4 linked regions of the Azoarcus sp. CIB genome follow. Each later gene encodes a partner of the first gene's protein in a complex. Links are inferred from orthologs where the notes say so. Each region holds a gene or a part of one and is shown in the gene's direction. Other genes may lie near its edges. The genes, in order: dnaN, holA, holB and dinB.

The links.
Region 2: the proteins of dnaN (region 1) and holA are in contact, whole or in part, in a cryo-EM structure (PDB 8GIZ), measured with the Escherichia coli proteins. The link is inferred for Azoarcus sp. CIB from one-to-one orthologs.
Region 3: the proteins of dnaN (region 1) and holB are in contact, whole or in part, in a cryo-EM structure (PDB 8GIZ), measured with the Escherichia coli proteins. The link is inferred for Azoarcus sp. CIB from one-to-one orthologs.
Region 4: the proteins of dnaN (region 1) and dinB are in contact, whole or in part, in a solved structure (PDB 1OK7), measured with the Escherichia coli proteins. The link is inferred for Azoarcus sp. CIB from one-to-one orthologs.

What each region holds. Positions count from the first base shown.
Region 1 is NZ_CP011072.1:85-4,105, forward strand. What follows is about bases 502-3,492. They hold dnaN (DNA polymerase III subunit beta), read left to right. Parts: upstream 502-1,439; coding sequence 1,440-2,546; downstream 2,547-3,492. Other genes in these bases: dnaA (chromosomal replication initiator protein DnaA), read left to right, coding at 502-1,371; gyrB (DNA topoisomerase (ATP-hydrolyzing) subunit B), read left to right, coding at 2,631-3,492. Also shown: more of dnaA, read left to right, coding at 1-501; more of gyrB, read left to right, coding at 3,493-4,021. UniProt on the Escherichia coli protein: Confers DNA tethering and processivity to DNA polymerases and other proteins. Acts as a clamp, forming a ring around DNA (a reaction catalyzed by the clamp-loading complex) which diffuses in an ATP-independent manner freely and bidirectionally along dsDNA.
Region 2 is NZ_CP011072.1:3,606,956-3,610,913, forward strand. The notes cover bases 350-3,277. They hold holA (DNA polymerase III subunit delta), read left to right. Parts: upstream 350-1,273; coding sequence 1,274-2,281; downstream 2,282-3,277. Other genes in these bases: leuS (leucine--tRNA ligase), read left to right, coding at 350-758; AzCIB_RS16050 (LPS-assembly lipoprotein LptE), read left to right, coding at 771-1,277; AzCIB_RS16060 (glutamate-5-semialdehyde dehydrogenase), read left to right, coding at 2,369-3,277. Outside these bases: more of leuS, read left to right, coding at 1-349; more of AzCIB_RS16060, read left to right, coding at 3,278-3,646; AzCIB_RS16065 (methylated-DNA--[protein]-cysteine S-methyltransferase), read left to right, coding at 3,805-3,958. UniProt on the Escherichia coli protein: Part of the beta sliding clamp loading complex, which hydrolyzes ATP to load the beta clamp onto primed DNA to form the DNA replication pre-initiation complex.
Region 3 is NZ_CP011072.1:3,165,332-3,169,360, reverse strand. The notes cover bases 705-3,703. They hold holB (DNA polymerase III subunit delta'), read left to right. Parts: upstream 705-1,674; coding sequence 1,675-2,733; downstream 2,734-3,703. Other genes in these bases: AzCIB_RS14005 (TatD family hydrolase), read left to right, coding at 3,106-3,703; AzCIB_RS14010 (PilZ domain-containing protein), read left to right, coding at 2,730-3,095; tmk (dTMP kinase), read left to right, coding at 1,046-1,678; mltG (endolytic transglycosylase MltG), read left to right, coding at 705-1,049. Also shown: more of mltG, read left to right, coding at 48-704; more of AzCIB_RS14005, read left to right, coding at 3,704-3,879; AzCIB_RS14000 (ankyrin repeat domain-containing protein), read left to right, coding at 3,863-4,029. UniProt on the Escherichia coli protein: Part of the beta sliding clamp loading complex, which hydrolyzes ATP to load the beta clamp onto primed DNA to form the DNA replication pre-initiation complex.
Region 4 is NZ_CP011072.1:4,612,106-4,615,999, forward strand. The notes cover bases 1-2,864. They hold dinB (DNA polymerase IV), read left to right. Parts: upstream 1-794; coding sequence 795-1,934; downstream 1,935-2,864. Other genes in these bases: AzCIB_RS20705 (acetyl-CoA hydrolase/transferase family protein), read left to right, coding at 1-522; AzCIB_RS20715 (YdgA family protein), read right to left, coding at 1,989-2,864. In the rest of the region: more of AzCIB_RS20715, read right to left, coding at 2,865-3,434; succinyl-CoA:acetate CoA-transferase ScpC, read right to left, coding at 3,651-3,894. UniProt on the Escherichia coli protein: Poorly processive, error-prone DNA polymerase involved in translesion repair and untargeted mutagenesis. Copies undamaged DNA at stalled replication forks, which arise in vivo from mismatched or misaligned primer ends.

The sequences.
Region 1 (4,021 bases):
CAGCAGTTCAACACATGGATCAAGACGCTGCGTGCCGAGGCCGGCACGAGCGAAGAACCGTCGCTGCGCCTGTTCGCCCCCAACCGTTTCGTCATGCAGTGGGTGCGCGAACGCTACCTCAAGCGCATCGCCGAGCTCGGCGAGGAATTCCACGGCGGCCCGCTGCTGCTCGAACTCGTGATGGCCGAAGCGGGCAGCGCGCGCACGGCCGCGCGCCCCGTCGCCCCCGTCATGCCGGTCGCATCGGAAGGCGCAGCCGCGAACGCCACCCCCGCGCCCATCGCCGCCCCCGCCATCATCACGCGCCCCGAACCCGAGCCCGCGATCACCTCGGCCGACCTCGCCTACGAGAAGACGCGCCTCAACCCGGACTTCACCTTCGACACGCTGGTCACCGGCCGCGCCAACGACCTCGCACGCGCCGCCGCGATGCAGGTCGCGCAGAACCCCGGCACGTCCTACAACCCGCTGTTCGTCTACGGCGGCGTCGGCCTCGGCAAGACCCACCTGGTGCACGCCATCGGCAACGCCGTGTATCGGCGCAACCCGCGTGCGGTGATCCGCTATGTCCACGTCGAGGACTACTACGCCGACGTCGTGCGCGCCTACCAGCAGAAGAGCTTCGACGCGTTCAAGCGCTACTACCGCTCGCTCGACCTGCTGCTGATCGACGACATCCAGTTCTTCAACAACAAGAACCGCACGCAGGAAGAATTCTTCCACGCCTTCAACGCGCTGACCGAGGCACGCAAGCAGATCGTCATCACCTGCGACACCTACCCGAAGGACATCCAGGGCCTCGAAGACCGTCTCATCTCGCGCTTCGACTGGGGCCTCACGGTACAGATCGAGCCGCCCGAGCTCGAGATGCGCGTCGCGATCCTGCAGAAGAAGGCCGAGGCGCTGCGCGTCGATCTGCACGACGACGTCGCCTTCCTGATCGCCAAGAACCTGCGCTCCAACGTGCGCGAGCTCGAAGGCGCGTTGAACAAGGTCGTCGCCTTCGCGCGCTTCCACGGTCGCGGCATCTCGCTGGAAGTCGCCAAGGACGCGCTGAAGGATCTGCTCAACGCGCACAACCGCCAGCTCACCATCGAGCACATCCAGAAGACGGTCGCCGACTACTACAAGATCAAGGTCGCCGACATGCACTCGAAGAAGCGCACGCGCGTCATCGCGCGGCCGCGCCAGGTCGCGATGTGGCTCGCGAAGGACCTCACGCCGATGTCGCTGCCGGCGATCGGCGAGGCCTTCGGCGGACGCGACCACACCACCGTGCTGCACGCCTGCCGCACCATCGCGGACCTGCGCCTCGGAGACCAGCAGCTCAACCACGACGTGCACGTGCTCACGCAGGTGCTGCGCGGATGAGCGCTCCCCGCAGCACCGCTTCCCTGCCCGGACAAACGGAATAATTTCAAACGGAAGATCCTGACGCCATGCTTCTGCTCACCACCACCCGCGATGCGCTCCTCGCCCCGCTGCAGTCGGTCGCCGGCATCGTCGAAAAGCGCCACACCCTGCCGATCCTGTCGAACGTGCTGATCGAGAAGCACGGCGACCAGCTCACCCTGCTCGCCACCGACATCGAGATCCAGATCCGCACGACTACGGGCGGGCACATCGGCGGCGAGGACGCGTCCATCACCGTCGCGGCGAAGAAGCTGCAGGACATCTTGCGCGCGCTGCCCTCCGAGGGCGAGGTGGTGCTCACGCTCGACGACAAGCGCCTCACCGTGAAGGCCGGCCGCAGCCGCTTCGCGCTGCAGACGCTGCCCGCCGCCGACTACCCGCGCATGAACCTGCCCGACGGCGACGCCACGCGCTTCAGCACCAGCCAGAAGAGCTTCAAGCGCCAGCTCGCGCAGGTCGCCTACGCGATGGCGCAGCAGGACATCCGCTACTACCTCAACGGCCTGCTGCTGATCGCCGACGGCAAGGAACTGCGCATGGTCGCGACCGACGGCCACCGCCTCGCGTTCGCCTCCAGCCCGCTCGAGGCCGAAGTGCCGCGCACCGATGTCATCCTGCCGCGCAAGACGGTCATGGAACTCGCGCGCCAGCTCGCCGACAGCGAAGATCCGCTCGAAGTCGTCCTCGCCGGCAACCAGGTGGTGTTCCGCTTCGGCCCGATCGAGCTCGTCTCCAAGCTCATCGACGGCAAGTTCCCCGACTACGAGCGCGTCATCCCGCAGAACCACCAGAAGCTGCTGACCTTCGAGCGCACCCCGCTGCTCGCGACCCTGTCGCGCGTCGCGATCCTGACCAACGACAAGTTCCGCGGCGTGCGCCTCGTGCTCGGCGACGGCACGCTGAAGATCGCCAGCACCAACGCCGAACAGGAAGAAGCCCAGGAAGAGCTGGAAGTCGACTACCACGACGCCCCGCTCGACATCGGCTTCAACGTCACCTACCTGCTCGACGTGCTCACCAATACCCACGAAGACCAGGTCGAGTGGCGCTTCAACGACGGCAACTCCAGCGCGCTGGTGACCCTGCCGGGCAATGACCGCTTCAAGTACGTGGTCATGCCGATGCGCATCTGACGCGAGCCGGCGCCCGCCGCCGCCGCGTTCTGACGCCCCGGGACCTCCCGGGGCGCGTTCTTTGATGATTCATAGAGATTGACGATGTCCGATCCGCAAAACCTGCCTCAGTCCGCCCCTGCCCCCGCCCCGTCCGGCGAGTACGACGAATCCAGCATCCAGCAGCTCGAAGGCCTGGAAGCCGTGAGGAAGCGTCCCGGCATGTACATCGGCGACACCTCCGACGGCACCGGCCTGCACCACATGGTGTTCGAGGTCGTCGACAACTCGATCGACGAGGCGCTGGCCGGCCACTGCGACGACATCGTGATCACGATCCACGCCGACAACTCGATCTCCGTCGCCGACAACGGCCGCGGCATCCCGGTCGGCGTAAAAATGGACGACAAGCACGAACCGAAGCGCTCGGCGGCCGAAATCGTCATGTGCGTGCTGCACGCCGGCGGCAAGTTCAACCAGAACAGCTACAAGGTGTCGGGCGGCCTGCACGGCGTCGGCGTCTCGTGCGTGAACGCGCTGTCGAAGTGGCTGCGCCTGATCGTGCGCCGCGACGGCAAGAAGCACTTCATGGAGTTCCACCGCGGCGTGCCGCAGGACCGCATCATCAACGTCGTCGACGGCATCGAAACCAGCCCGCTGAAAGTCATCGGCGACGCCACCAAGCGCGGCACCGAGGTGCATTACCTCGCCGACGAGGAGATCTTCGGTACCATCGAGTACCACTACGACATCCTCGCCAAGCGCCTGCGCGAGCTGTCCTTCCTCAACAACGGCGTCAAGATCCGTCTCATCGACCAGCGCACCGGCAAGGAAGAGGACTTCGCCTTCGCCGGCGGCGTGAAGGGCTTCGTCGAATACATCAACCGCACCAAGTCCGTCCTGCACCCGACCGTGTTCTACGCGGCCGGCACGACGCGCATCCCCACCGGCCACGGCCACGACGCCGAACTGGGCGTCGAAGTGGCGATGCAGTGGAACGACACCTACGCCGAACAGGTGCTGTGCTACACCAACAACATCCCGCAGGCCGACGGCGGCACCCACCTCACCGGCCTGCGCGCGGCGATGACGCGGGTCATCAACAAGTACATCGAAGAACACGAGATCGCCAAGAAGGCCAAGGTCGACATCACCGGCGACGACATGCGCGAAGGCCTCGCCTGCGTGCTGTCGGTGAAGATGCCCGACCCCAAGTTCGCCAGCCAGACCAAGATGAAGCTGGTGTCCTCGGAAGCGCGCCCCGCCGTCGAGGAAGTCGTCGCCAACAAGCTCACCGACTTCCTGCAGGAAAACCCGATCGACGCCAAGACCATCTGCGCCAAGATCGTCGAAGCCGCGCGCGCCCGCGACGCCGCCCGCAAGGCGCGCGAGATGACGCGCCGCAAGGGCCTGCTCGACGGCGTCGGCCTGCCCGGCAAGCTCGCCGACTGCCAGGAGAAGGACCCCGCGCTGTGCGAGATCTACCTCGTCGAGGG
Region 2 (3,958 bases), 3.6 Mb from region 1 along the record:
TCATCGGCGGCACCGAGAAGATGTCGAAGTCGAAGAACAACGGCGTCGATCCGCAAGCCCTGGTCGATCAGTACGGCGCCGACACCGCGCGCCTGTTCATCATCTTCGCCGCGCCACCAGACCAGCAGCTTGAATGGTCCGATTCCGGCGTCGAGGGCGCCTATCGCTTCCTGCGGCGCGTGTGGGCTTTCGGCCACAGCTTCGCCAACGAATTCCGCGCACAGCTCCCGGCCACGCGCACGCTTGCGACCGCCCAGCTGCCCGACGCCCTCGCGTCCGTGCGCCGCGAGATCCACACCTGCCTCAAGCAGGCGAACTACGACTTCGGCAAGCACCAGTTCAACACCGTCGTCTCGGCGGCGATGAAGACCCTCAACGCACTCGAAAAGGCTCCGCGCGACAACGGCGCCGCCCACGCCGAAGTCGCCGAGGAAGGCCTGTCGATCCTGCTGCGGCTGCTCGCCCCGATCACACCGCACGTCGCGCACGCACTGTGGCAAGACTGCGGCTTCGCCGGCGACATCCTCGACGCGAGCTGGCCGGAACCGTCGGACGCCGCACTCAAGCAGGACGAGCTCGACCTCGTGCTGCAGGTCAATGGCAAGCTGCGCGGCAACATCAAGGTGGCAGCGGACGCAAGCTCGTCGCAGATCGAGGCGATCGCGCTGGCCTCCGAGGCGGCGCAGAAATTCATGGAAGGCAAGCCGCCGCGCAAGGTCGTGGTCGTGCCCGGCCGTCTCGTCAACATCGTGGTCTGAGGACTCCTGCGGATGCCCCCTTCCCGCTCCCGCCGCAGCCTGCTGCTGGCCTTCGGCGCCCTCGCCGTAGCGCCGCTGGCCGGCTGCGGATTCCAGTTGCGCGGGCCACGTCCGCTCGCGTTCTCGACCATCCATGTCGGCGTCAGCGCCCAGAGCGAGTTCGGCGCTGCGCTGCGCCGGCGCATTCGCACCAGCGGCACGACAGAAATCGTCGACGACCCGGCCAAGGCCGAGGTGAAGCTCGAGATCCTGCGCAATCAACCCGAGCGCGAGATCCTCACCCTGACGGGGGCAGGCAAGGTGCGCGAGTACGAACTGCGCCACGTCCTCACCTTCCGGCTGGTCGACCGCGCGGGCACCGAACGCATCCGGCCGACCACGATTTCGGCCAAGCGCGAATACACCTACGACGATTCGCAGGTGCTCGCCAAAGAACAGGAAGAAGCCCTGCTCTACCGTGACATGCAGGGTGACCTCGTCGACCAGCTCATGCGCCGACTCGCTGTCGTCAAACCGTGATCCTGCGTCCGGACCAACTGCCCGCCCTCCTCGACAAGCCGCTCGCCCCGCTTTATCTGCTGCATGGCAACGAGCCGCTGCTCGTACTTGAAGCGGCCGACCTGATCCGCGCGGCGGCCCGCCGCCAGGGCTTCGAGGAAAGGGAAACGCTGGTCGTCGGACAAGGGTTCCGCTGGGACAGCCTGAGCGCGGCGGCCGGCAATTTCTCGCTTTTCGGCGGCTCCAAGCTCATCGACCTGCGCATCCCCAATGGGAAGCCCGGCCGCGAGGGCGGCGACGCACTGCAACGGCATGCGCGCAACCCCGGCGGCGGCATCGTCACCCTCATCACCCTGCCCGAACTCGACTGGGCTGCGCGCAAAGCATCTTGGTTTACAGTCCTGTGCGATGCCGGCATCGCGGTCGAGCTCAACGCCCCCGAACGCGAGCGACTGCCGGAATGGATCGCCGGCCGTCTCGCGCGCCAGAATCAGTCGGCGCCGGCCGAGGCGCTCGCCTTCATTGCCGAGCACGTCGAAGGCAACCTCCTCGCGGCGCACCAGGAGATCCTCAAGCTGGGCCTGCTGCACGGGGAAGGACGCCTGACGCTGGAACACGTGCAGGACGCGGTCCTCAACGTCGCGCGCTACGACATCGACAAACTACGCCACGCGCTGCTTGAAGGCGACCCCGTGCGCTGCACGCGCCTGCTCGAAGGCCTGCAGGGCGAGGGATCGGCTCCACCGCTCGTGCTATGGGCGCTCGCGAACGAAATCCGCACGCTCGCAAACCTCAGCTCCGGCGTCGCGTCCGGCCAGCAACTACCGGCCCTGCTCAAGGCCGAGCGCGTCTTCGACGAACGGCGCCGCCAGGCGATCCAGCGCGCGCTGCCGCGCCTCAAGCCGGCGCTGCTGCGCGCCGCGCTGCTGCACGCCGCGCGCATCGACCGCATCATCAAGGGCCTTGCCCCCGGCGACGTGTGGGACGAATTCCTCCAGCTCGCGCTCAGACTCGTCCGCCGCTAACTGTTTCCCGCATGCTGTTTCCGGCACTGGCCGCGCGGCACCGTTCGGTGCTCTAATGCTCTTTTGCACGGCAACACCGGAATCTCCATGGACATTCAGGAATACATGCAGACGCTAGGCCGCCAGGCCCGCGCCGCTTCGCGCCAGCTCGCCCGCGCATCGACCGCCGACAAGAATGCGGCTCTATGCGCGATGGCCGCCGCAATCCGCGAGCGCCGCGAGGAGCTTCTCGCCGCGAATGCGCGCGACCTCGAAGAAGCTCGCGCAGCCGGACTCGAGCCGGCGATGATCGACCGCCTCACCCTCAACGCAAAGGGCATCGAAGCGATGGCCCAAGGCCTGGAACAGGTCGCGGCGCTGCCCGACCCGGTTGGCGAGATCACGGACGTCAAGCGCCGCCCCTCCGGCATCCAGGTCGGCAAGATGCGCGTTCCCCTCGGGGTCATCGGCATCATCTACGAGGCGCGCCCCAACGTCACCGCCGATGCGGCAGCCCTGTGCCTGAAGTCCGGCAACGCTGCGATCCTGCGTGGCGGCAAGGAAGCCCTGCACTGCAACCAGGCGATCGCCGCCTGCGTGCGCGCCGGCCTCGCCGCCGCAGGCCTGCCGGAAACTGCGGTCCAGGTCGTGGACACCACCGACCGGGCCGCCGTGGGTCACCTCATCACGATGCCGGAATTCGTCGACGTCATCGTTCCACGTGGCGGCAAAGGGCTGATCGAGCGGGTCTCACGCGAAGCGCGCGTGCCGGTGATCAAGCATCTCGACGGCAACTGCCACGTCTATGTCGAAACCGAGGCTGATCCCGCCAAGGTCGTGCCCATCGTCGAAAACGCCAAAACGCAGCGCTACGGCACCTGCAATACCGCTGAGTCACTGATCATCGACCGCGCCGTGGCAAGCCGCTTCCTGCCGGAGATCGCCCGCATGCTCGCCGCCAAGGAAGTCGAAATGCGCGGCTGCAGCGAATCGCTCGCTATCCTGCGCGACGCCGCCATCCCCGACGCCCGCCTCGTCACTGCGACCGAGCAGGACTGGAGCGAGGAATACCTCGCGCCGATCATCGCGATCAAGGTGGTGTCGAATATCGACGAGGCGATCGCGCACATCAATACCTTCAGCTCGGGGCATACCGAGGCGATCATCACCGAGAACTACACCCGCGCGATGCGTTTCCTGCGCGAGGTCGATTCGTCGTCGGTAATGGTCAATGCCTCGACGCGCTTTGCCGACGGCTTCGAATACGGATTGGGCGCCGAAATCGGCATCTCCACCGACAAGATCCACGCACGGGGCCCGGTCGGCCTCGAAGGCTTGACGAGCCAGAAGTGGATCGTGTTCGGCAACGGGGAAACGCGCCGGTGACCCATCTTCCCCTCATTTGAACACGCGCTCGTACACTTCCGCTGCAGGAAAACGCCCGTGTACGCACGGGCGTTCTCGTTTACGTCGTGTCACGCAACCGTATCGGACGATACCGATACCCAGAACGGCAAACCCCGGCCATGCACGGCCGCAATCGAATGAACGCGAATAAGCTCGACACTCCGTCTTTGCGGTTCTCGGCTATCCTCGAACTTCCCTTCGGCGGTTTTGGCATTCGCGCGGACGCGGATCGAATTCTCGAACTGCGGTTCCTACCTCCCGACACGCCCACCCTGGCACCCGAAACCGCAC
Region 3 (4,029 bases), 3.2 Mb from region 1 along the record:
TTTCCGCCAGCCTCCTCGCCGCGCGTCGCGCCACGATAACCGTTCCGATGAAGCCCTTCGTCCTCCGCCTGCTGATCGCACTCGCGCTCGCCATCGCGGCCGTGTCCGCCGCTGCGTGGTGGTATGCGCAGCGTCCGCTCAATCTGGCGCAGCCAGTCGTCGACTTCACGGTCCAGCGCGGGCACACGATGCGCCAGGCGGCGGCGGCGATCGCTGCGGCGGGCGTCGATGTCAGTCCCCGGGCGCTGTACTGGATCGCCCGGATCACCGGCAAGGCCGGCCGCATCATGGCGGGCAGCTACGAAGTGCATCAGGGCATCACGCCCTGGCTGCTCATCCTGAAGCTCTCCAGCGGCGACGTCTCGCAGGCGGAAGTCCGCTTCGTCGAAGGCTGGAATTTCCGCCAGGTGCGCGCGGCGCTGGAATCCAATCCGCACCTGTTGCAGGACACCGCCGGCCTTGCCGATGCCGACATCCTGCGTGCGATCGGTGCGACGGAAACGCATCCGGAAGGGCTGTTCTTCCCCGATACCTACCTCTTCGACAAGCAGTCGAGCGCCGTTGCAGTGTTGCGCCGCGCCTACTCGGCGATGAAGCAGCGCCTCTCGCAGGCGTGGCAAACGCGTGATCCGCGGGTTCCTCTTTCGTCGCCCTACGAGGCGCTGATCCTCGCATCCATCGTCGAGAAGGAGACCGGACGGCCCGAGGATCGCGGACTGGTCGCCTCGGTCTTCGCCAACCGGCTGCGCGTCGGCATGCGTCTGCAGACCGACCCCACGGTGATCTACGGCTACGGCGAAACTTTCGATGGCCGCCTGAAGAAATGGCACCTCGAAAACGACCACCTGTACAACACCTACACGCGCGCGGGCTTGCCGCCGACACCCATCGCGATGCCGGGCGAGGAATCGCTCAACGCCGCGGTCCGCCCGGCACAGACCGAATACCTGTATTTCGTCTCGCGCGGCGACGGGACCAGCGAGTTTTCCTCCAACCTCAACGACCACAACAAGGCCGTCAATCGTTATCAGCGGGGATCGGGAAGTTGAACCAGACGCGCGCCCGCGGGCGCTTCATCACCTTCGAAGGCATCGACGGGGCGGGCAAGAGCAGCCAGATCGCGGCGGTCGTCGCGCTCCTCCAGGCGCGCGGGCTGACCGTGGACCAGACCCGCGAACCGGGCGGCACGGCCCTCGGCGAGAAACTCCGCGAGCTTCTGCTGCACGAACCCATGCACCTCGAAACCGAGGCGATGCTGATGTTCGCCGCGCGCCGCGAACATCTCGCCGCCCGCATCCATCCCGCGCTTGACGCTGGCAGCTGGGTCGTGTCCGATCGCTTCACCGACGCCACCTACGCCTACCAGGTCGGCGGGCGCGGGCTCGACGCGGCGAAATTCTCCGCTCTCGAGGAATGGGTTCACCCCGGCTTCCAGCCCGACTTGACACTTGTCTTCGACCTGCCGCCGGAAATCGCCGCCGCACGCGTCGCCAACACCGGCACCGCGCCGGACCGTTTCGAGCGCGAGCAGCGTGATTTCTTCGAGCGCGTGCGTGCGGCCTACCTCAACCGCGCACGCATGGCGCCGCAGCGTATCTGCGTCATCGCGGCCGACCGCGCGCCCGAACAGATCCGTTCCGAGATCGAGGCGATCGTCGCGGAGCGTTTCTTCCGATGATCTACCCCTGGCTGCACGAGACCTGGCAGCGGCTGGTCGGCCTCGGCGGGCGGCTGCCGCATGCGCTGCTCTTCGTCGGACCGGAAGGCCTCGGCAAGCGCGACCTCGCCGACGCGCTCGCGGCACGCCTGTTGTGCACGGCCCCTGCCGTGGACGGGCATGCCTGCGGTCACTGCGTGCCCTGCCAGCTGCGGCTTTCCGGTAATCACCCCGACCTGCTGCCCATCGTCCCTGAAGCCGATGCGGCGCCGGAGAGCGAAGCAGGGGACGGCAGCGAGGGCGGCGACGGCGGCAGCGGCAAGAAAAAGTCCTCGCAGATCCGGATCGAACAGATCCGCGACCTGCAGGAAGCGCTCTCGGTGACCGGACACCAGAGCAGCCGGCGCGTGATCGTCGTCGATCCGGCCGAGGCGATGAACGCCTTCACCGCCAACGCGCTGCTGAAACTGCTCGAAGAGCCGCCGGAAGGCTGCGTCTTCCTGCTTGTGTCGTCGGCGCCGCGTCGCCTGCTGCCCACGATCCGCAGCCGCTGCCAGCAGTGGAGCTTCGCGCGTCCGGCGGAAGACGTCGTCGCGCAATGGCTCTCCTGCCCGGATGCGCCACCCGCGGACTTGCTCGCGCTGACCGGCGGCATGCCGCTCGCAGCCCAGCGCCTCGCGAAGAGCGGCTCGGATGCCCTCCTACGGCGCTTCGTGAAGGACATCGCGGCGCTGCCGGCCGCCGATCCGCTGAAACTCGCCGGTCAATGGGAAATCTGGCTCAAGTCCAAGGAAGCGCTCGCCGCCGGCTTCGGCATGTCGCAGCTCGTCGAGTGGCTGCAGCGCTGGGTCACCGACCTCGCATCGCTGCGCCTCGGCGGGCGCCTGCGCTTCTTCCCCGGCGAGGATGGCGTCATCGCCGCGCTCGCCCAGCGCACGAGCGTGGCCGCCGTGACGAACTGCTACAATGAACTCGCCCGGATTCGCCGGGTCGCACAGCATCCGCTGAATGCAAGGCTGATGCTCGAAGACATGCTCCTGCGCTATGCACGCGCCGTGACCGGAACCCGCCGATGAGCGAAGCTCCCAAACCGAGCGTCGCACGCCCCAGCGTGCTGTCGCTGAACATCAACTCGAAATCCGCGCTATACGCCGCCTACATGCCCTTTCTGGCCAATGGCGGCATCTTCGTTCCCACGCCGCGCGTGCATGCGCTCGGGGACGAGGTGTTCATGCTGCTGCAGCTGATGGACGACCCGACCAAGCATCCGGTCGCGGCCACCGTCGTATGGGTCACCCCCCACGGCGCCCAAGGCGGCAAGACCCAGGGTATCGGCGTGCACTTCAGTTCGGACGAATCCGGCAAGGCGCTGCGCGCGCGCATCGAGCAGATCCTCGCCGGCCACCTCGGCTCCAACCGCCCCACCCATACCCTCTGAAGCTTCACCGATGTTCGTAGATTCACACTGTCACCTGGATTTCCCCGACCTGGCCGAGCGCGAAGAGGCCATCCTCGCAGCGATGGCCGAGAACCGCGTCGGCCACGCGCTGTGCGTCAGCGTCAAGATGGAAGATTTCCCCCGCGTCCTCGCCCTCGCGGAGCGCCACCCCAATCTGTTCGCCTCCGTGGGCGTGCATCCGGACAACGACGGCGTGGAAGAACCGGACGAAGCGCGCCTGCTGGCGCTGGCCGACCACCCCAAAATCGTCGCGATCGGCGAGACCGGGCTCGACTACTACTGGCAGAAGGACGCGCCCGAATGGCAGCGCGAGCGCTTCCGCACCCACATCCGCGCGGCCCGCAAGTGCTGCAAGCCGTTGATCGTGCATACGCGTTCCGCCGCCGACGACACCCTGCGCCTGATGCGCGAGGAGGGGGCCGGCGAGGCTGGCGGCGTGATGCACTGCTTCACCGAATCGCGCGAAGTCGCCGAGGCCGCCCTCGATCTCGGCTTCTACATCTCGTTCTCGGGCATCGTCACGTTCAAGAATGCCAAGGACCTGAAGGCGGTCGCACAATACGTGCCGCTCGACCGCCTGCTGATCGAAACCGATGCCCCGTATCTGGCGCCGGTCCCGCATCGCGGCAAGACCAACGAGCCTGCCTGGGTCGTCCATGTTGCCGAAGAGATCGCCCGCCTGCGCAACGAGCCGCTCGAGCGCATCGAAGCTGCCACCACCGAAAACTTCTTCCGACTGTTCCGCCATGCACAAGCCCACTGAATCGATGAAGCGCCTGGTCCTCTCCGCGATCCTCGCAAGCTCGCTCTTCGGCGCAGCGGCGCACGCCGACAGCTACGAAGATGCGCTCAGCTCGGCGCGCCGCGGCGACACGCCGCAACTCATGCAGCTCATCTCGCGCGGCGTGGATCC
Region 4 (3,894 bases), 4.6 Mb from region 1 along the record:
ACACTCAAGCCCGGCAAGATGCTGGCGACCTTCGCGCTCGGCTCGAAGAAGCTGTACCAGTACATGCATCGCAACCCGACGCTCGAAATGCACCCCGTCGACGTCACCAACGACCCGTATTACGCCGCGCAGAACGACAATCTCGTCGCGATCAACGCGACGATGCAGGTCGACTTCCTCGGCCAGTGCGGCTCGGAAAGCCTCGGCCCCTCGCCCTACTCCGGCACCGGCGGCCAGGTTGACTTCGTGCGCGCGGCGAACCGCTCCAGGGGAGGCAAGGCCTTCATCGTGCTGCCGTCCACGGCGAAGGACGACACGATCTCGCGCATCGTGCCGACCCTCACCCCGGGCACGCACGTGACGACCAGCAAGAACGACATCAACTATGTCGTCACCGAATACGGCGTCGCCCAGCTGCGCGGCAAGACCGCCAAGCAGCGCTGCGAGGCCCTGATCGGCATCGCCCACCCGGACTTCCGCGGCGAACTGCGCGAAGCCGCGAAGCGCCTGAACCTGCTGTAAGAAACACCCCCGCGCACCAGCCCGCGGAGGGGCCTTCGCCCGGCGGGCTGCTGTGAGCGCCGTGGCGTAGCGGCCGCGGGGGAAACAAGGCGACGCATGTCTGAACCCGCGCAGCGGGCGAGTTTGCGTCGCCGCCCCCGCGGCCCGCTACGCCACGGAAAGCCGAAGGCTGCGAGCGTCTGCCCGACGGGGGAAGGCCCCTCCGCGCGCCCCCCCCCGCTCGCACGGATGCCGCACAATATCGCCCCATCAACGGCCATCCCGCGCCTCGCATGCAACGCCGCATCGCCCACCTCGACATGGACGCCTTCTTCGCGTCCGTCGAACTCCTGCGCTACCCGCAACTCGCCGGCCTCCCGGTCGTCGTCGGCGGACGGCGCGGCACGCTCGCGGGAGACAGGCTCGAGGACTTCCCCCGCCTGCGCGACTACGTCGGCCGCGGCGTCGCCACCACCGCGACCTACCCCGCCCGCGCGCTGGGCGTGCATTCGGGCATCGGTCTGATGAAGGCTGCGGCGCTCGCCCCCGACGCCATCCTGCTACCGGCCAACTTCGACGACTACATCCGCTACTCGCGCCTCTTCAAGGCCGCGGTCGCCGAGATCGCGCCGCTGATCGAGGATCGCGGCATCGACGAGATCTACATCGACCTCACCGAGGTGCCGGGCGAAACCGTCGAACTCGCCCAGCGCATCAAGGACGCCGTGCGCACCGCGACCGGGCTGTCGTGCTCCATCGGCGTCACGCCCAACAAGCTGCTTTCGAAGATCGCTTCCGACCTGCAGAAGCCCGATGGCCTCACGGTGCTCGACTACGCCGACATCCCCACGCGCATCTGGCCGCTCGCCGCGCGCAAGATCAACGGCATCGGCCCGCGCGCCGGCGAAAAGCTCGACGCGCTGGGCATCCACACCATCGGCGAACTCGCCGCCGCGGCGCCGGAAAAATTGATTGAGGAATTCGGTCAGCACTACGGCCACTGGCTCACCGAAGTCGCACACGGCCGCGACGAGCGTCCGGTCGTGATGGAGCGCGAAACCAAGTCGATCAGCCGCGAAACCACCTTCGAGCGCGACCTCGACGTGCGCGCCGACCGCGACACGCTCACCGACATCCTCGTGAAACTGTGCGACCGCGTCGCCGGCGACCTCAAGCGCAAGGGCTATGTCGGGCGCACGATAGGCCTCAAGCTGCGCTACGACGACTTCCGCACCGTGACGCGCGACATCACGATCGAACAGGCGACCGACGACGCGACGACGATCCTCGCCGCGGTGCGCAGCTGCCTCAAGCGCGTGCCGCTCGACCGCCGCCTGCGCCTGCTGGGCGTGCGCGTCGGCACCCTGCTGCCGCCCGGAGAGGCCGGCCCGCGCCCGCCGCTGCCGGGCGAGAACCTTCGCCTGTTCGATTGAGACCCGCCGGCATGGGCTCGGCCCCGCGTTGCCGAGCCCCCGCCGGCCGGGCGCTTAGCGTTGCGCCATCAGCGAGAAGGGATCGACGAGCGTGCCGTTGACCTTCAGCTGCCCGCCCTTGTACTCGAGCGACGACTTCACGATGCCCGCTTCGCGCTGCAACAGCCCCTGTGCGGCGTAGCCCGAGAGCAGCATCTCCATCGACTGCGCGTCGACCTGGAGATCCTGCGACGACGCCGCGCCGAGCCCCTGCAAGTCCGTCAGCAGCCGCTCGGGAATCGACATGCGCCCACTCAGCTCCAGCTTGGCCATGAGCGCCAGCGGATTGCCCAGATCTTCCGGCTGAAGATCGTTGCCCCGCAGGCGCGCCGCGACCTCGGCCTCGCCGTACGGGCTGCTGAAACTGACGCGATCCAGGCTGAACTCCGGCCCCTGCGCGAGCAAGGCCTTGGCCGGGCGCTCCATCGCGGCGAGCATCGCCTCGCCCTGCGCCTGCGGTGAGGACGCGGCGACATCCCCGCGGTATACCCCCATCACGGCGCGGCTCAGGTCCGCGAGACTGCGCGCATGCATGTGATTGAAACTGAGGTCGTAGTGCGCCGGCCCGAAGTTGCGATTGCCCACCTGCACGACCTCGGCCGCCATCTTCGCGTTGATGTCGACGAATTCGCCCTTCACGGGGACATTCACGTCGTAGGTCAGCCGCTTGAGCTGCATCGGGGCCACGGCTCCGCCCTGCTCGCCCGAGGCACCCTGCGGAACGAGTTTCAGCTCCGCCAGGGCGAACTTCTGCGTTCCGGCGAACAGGAAGGGCTCGTTGTCGAAAATGTGCCGCTGATCGACCTCCATGTGCAGGCCGGTCGCCGTCAGCCGCGAGCTGCCGTCTTCGATCTGCAGCCCCGGGACATCACCACGCAGCCGGTAATCGCGCAGGTCGCGGCCGAAGTCGACGGTCGCCGTGAGCCCTTGCCACGTCAGGCGCATGACCGCGCCGTTCTCGTCGTTCTGCTCGGCGACGAATTCGGGAATCTTCAGCGTGGCCGTGCCGCCGCCGGTGAAGCCATACACGGTGTTGAGCTCGAAGGGCTTGCGGTCGCCGAAGAGACGCGCGACCACCGCGCGGGCGGAGTCGTCGAGCACCAGTTCGGTGTCCGACACCGCCGCGGCGACCGTCGTCATGCCGGGGAAAGGTCCGTGGACGATTTCCGAACGCAGCGTGAAACGCACGGGCTCGACCGGCAGGGAAAGCAGCCCGTCGCCCGACGCTTCCGCCGCATCGCGCAGCAGTTCACCGTTGAGCTCGAACGTCACTGTCTCCGTCGAACGATACCAGCCGCGATCGAACTCGCGCGCGACGATCCGGAAGTGGGGCAGCTCGCCGAGCTTGCTGTACTGCGCATCGAGCGCGGTTTCGATCTGCTTGCCGAACACCCACGACGACGCGGGCAATGCCAGGCCCAACGCGGCCACGGCGACGACGATTCTGACGGGCTTGTTCATGTGTGCGGGACTTCGTGACAGGAGGGTGCCCGCGGGTCTGCGGGCACCCTCCTGTCCGTCCCGCTCACGCACCCGGCCGGTCAGGCGGGCACGCAATCCGGTGCGGGCAGGCAGAAACGCAGAGCCGGCAGCGGGCCGGGCTTGTCATGTTATATGCAAATCCGTGCCCGGAAAATGCCTTTATCATTCAAGCAGCCACTGGCGACCGGCGCCGCCTTACATCCGCTCGCCGCGCAGCGCGCGCAGGTGCCAGCCGAACACTTCCTCGAGCAGGTGCGGCGTCTGCTTGCCGGGCGAGAACTGCAGCGCGCGCTTGTAATAGTCCGACAGCGCCGGGCGGAAGTTCGGGTGCGCGCAGTTCTCGATGATCGCCTTCGCGCGCTGCTTGGGCGACAGTCCGCGCAGGTCGGCGAGCCCCTGCTCGGTGACCAGCACCTGCACGTCGTGCTCGGTATGGTCC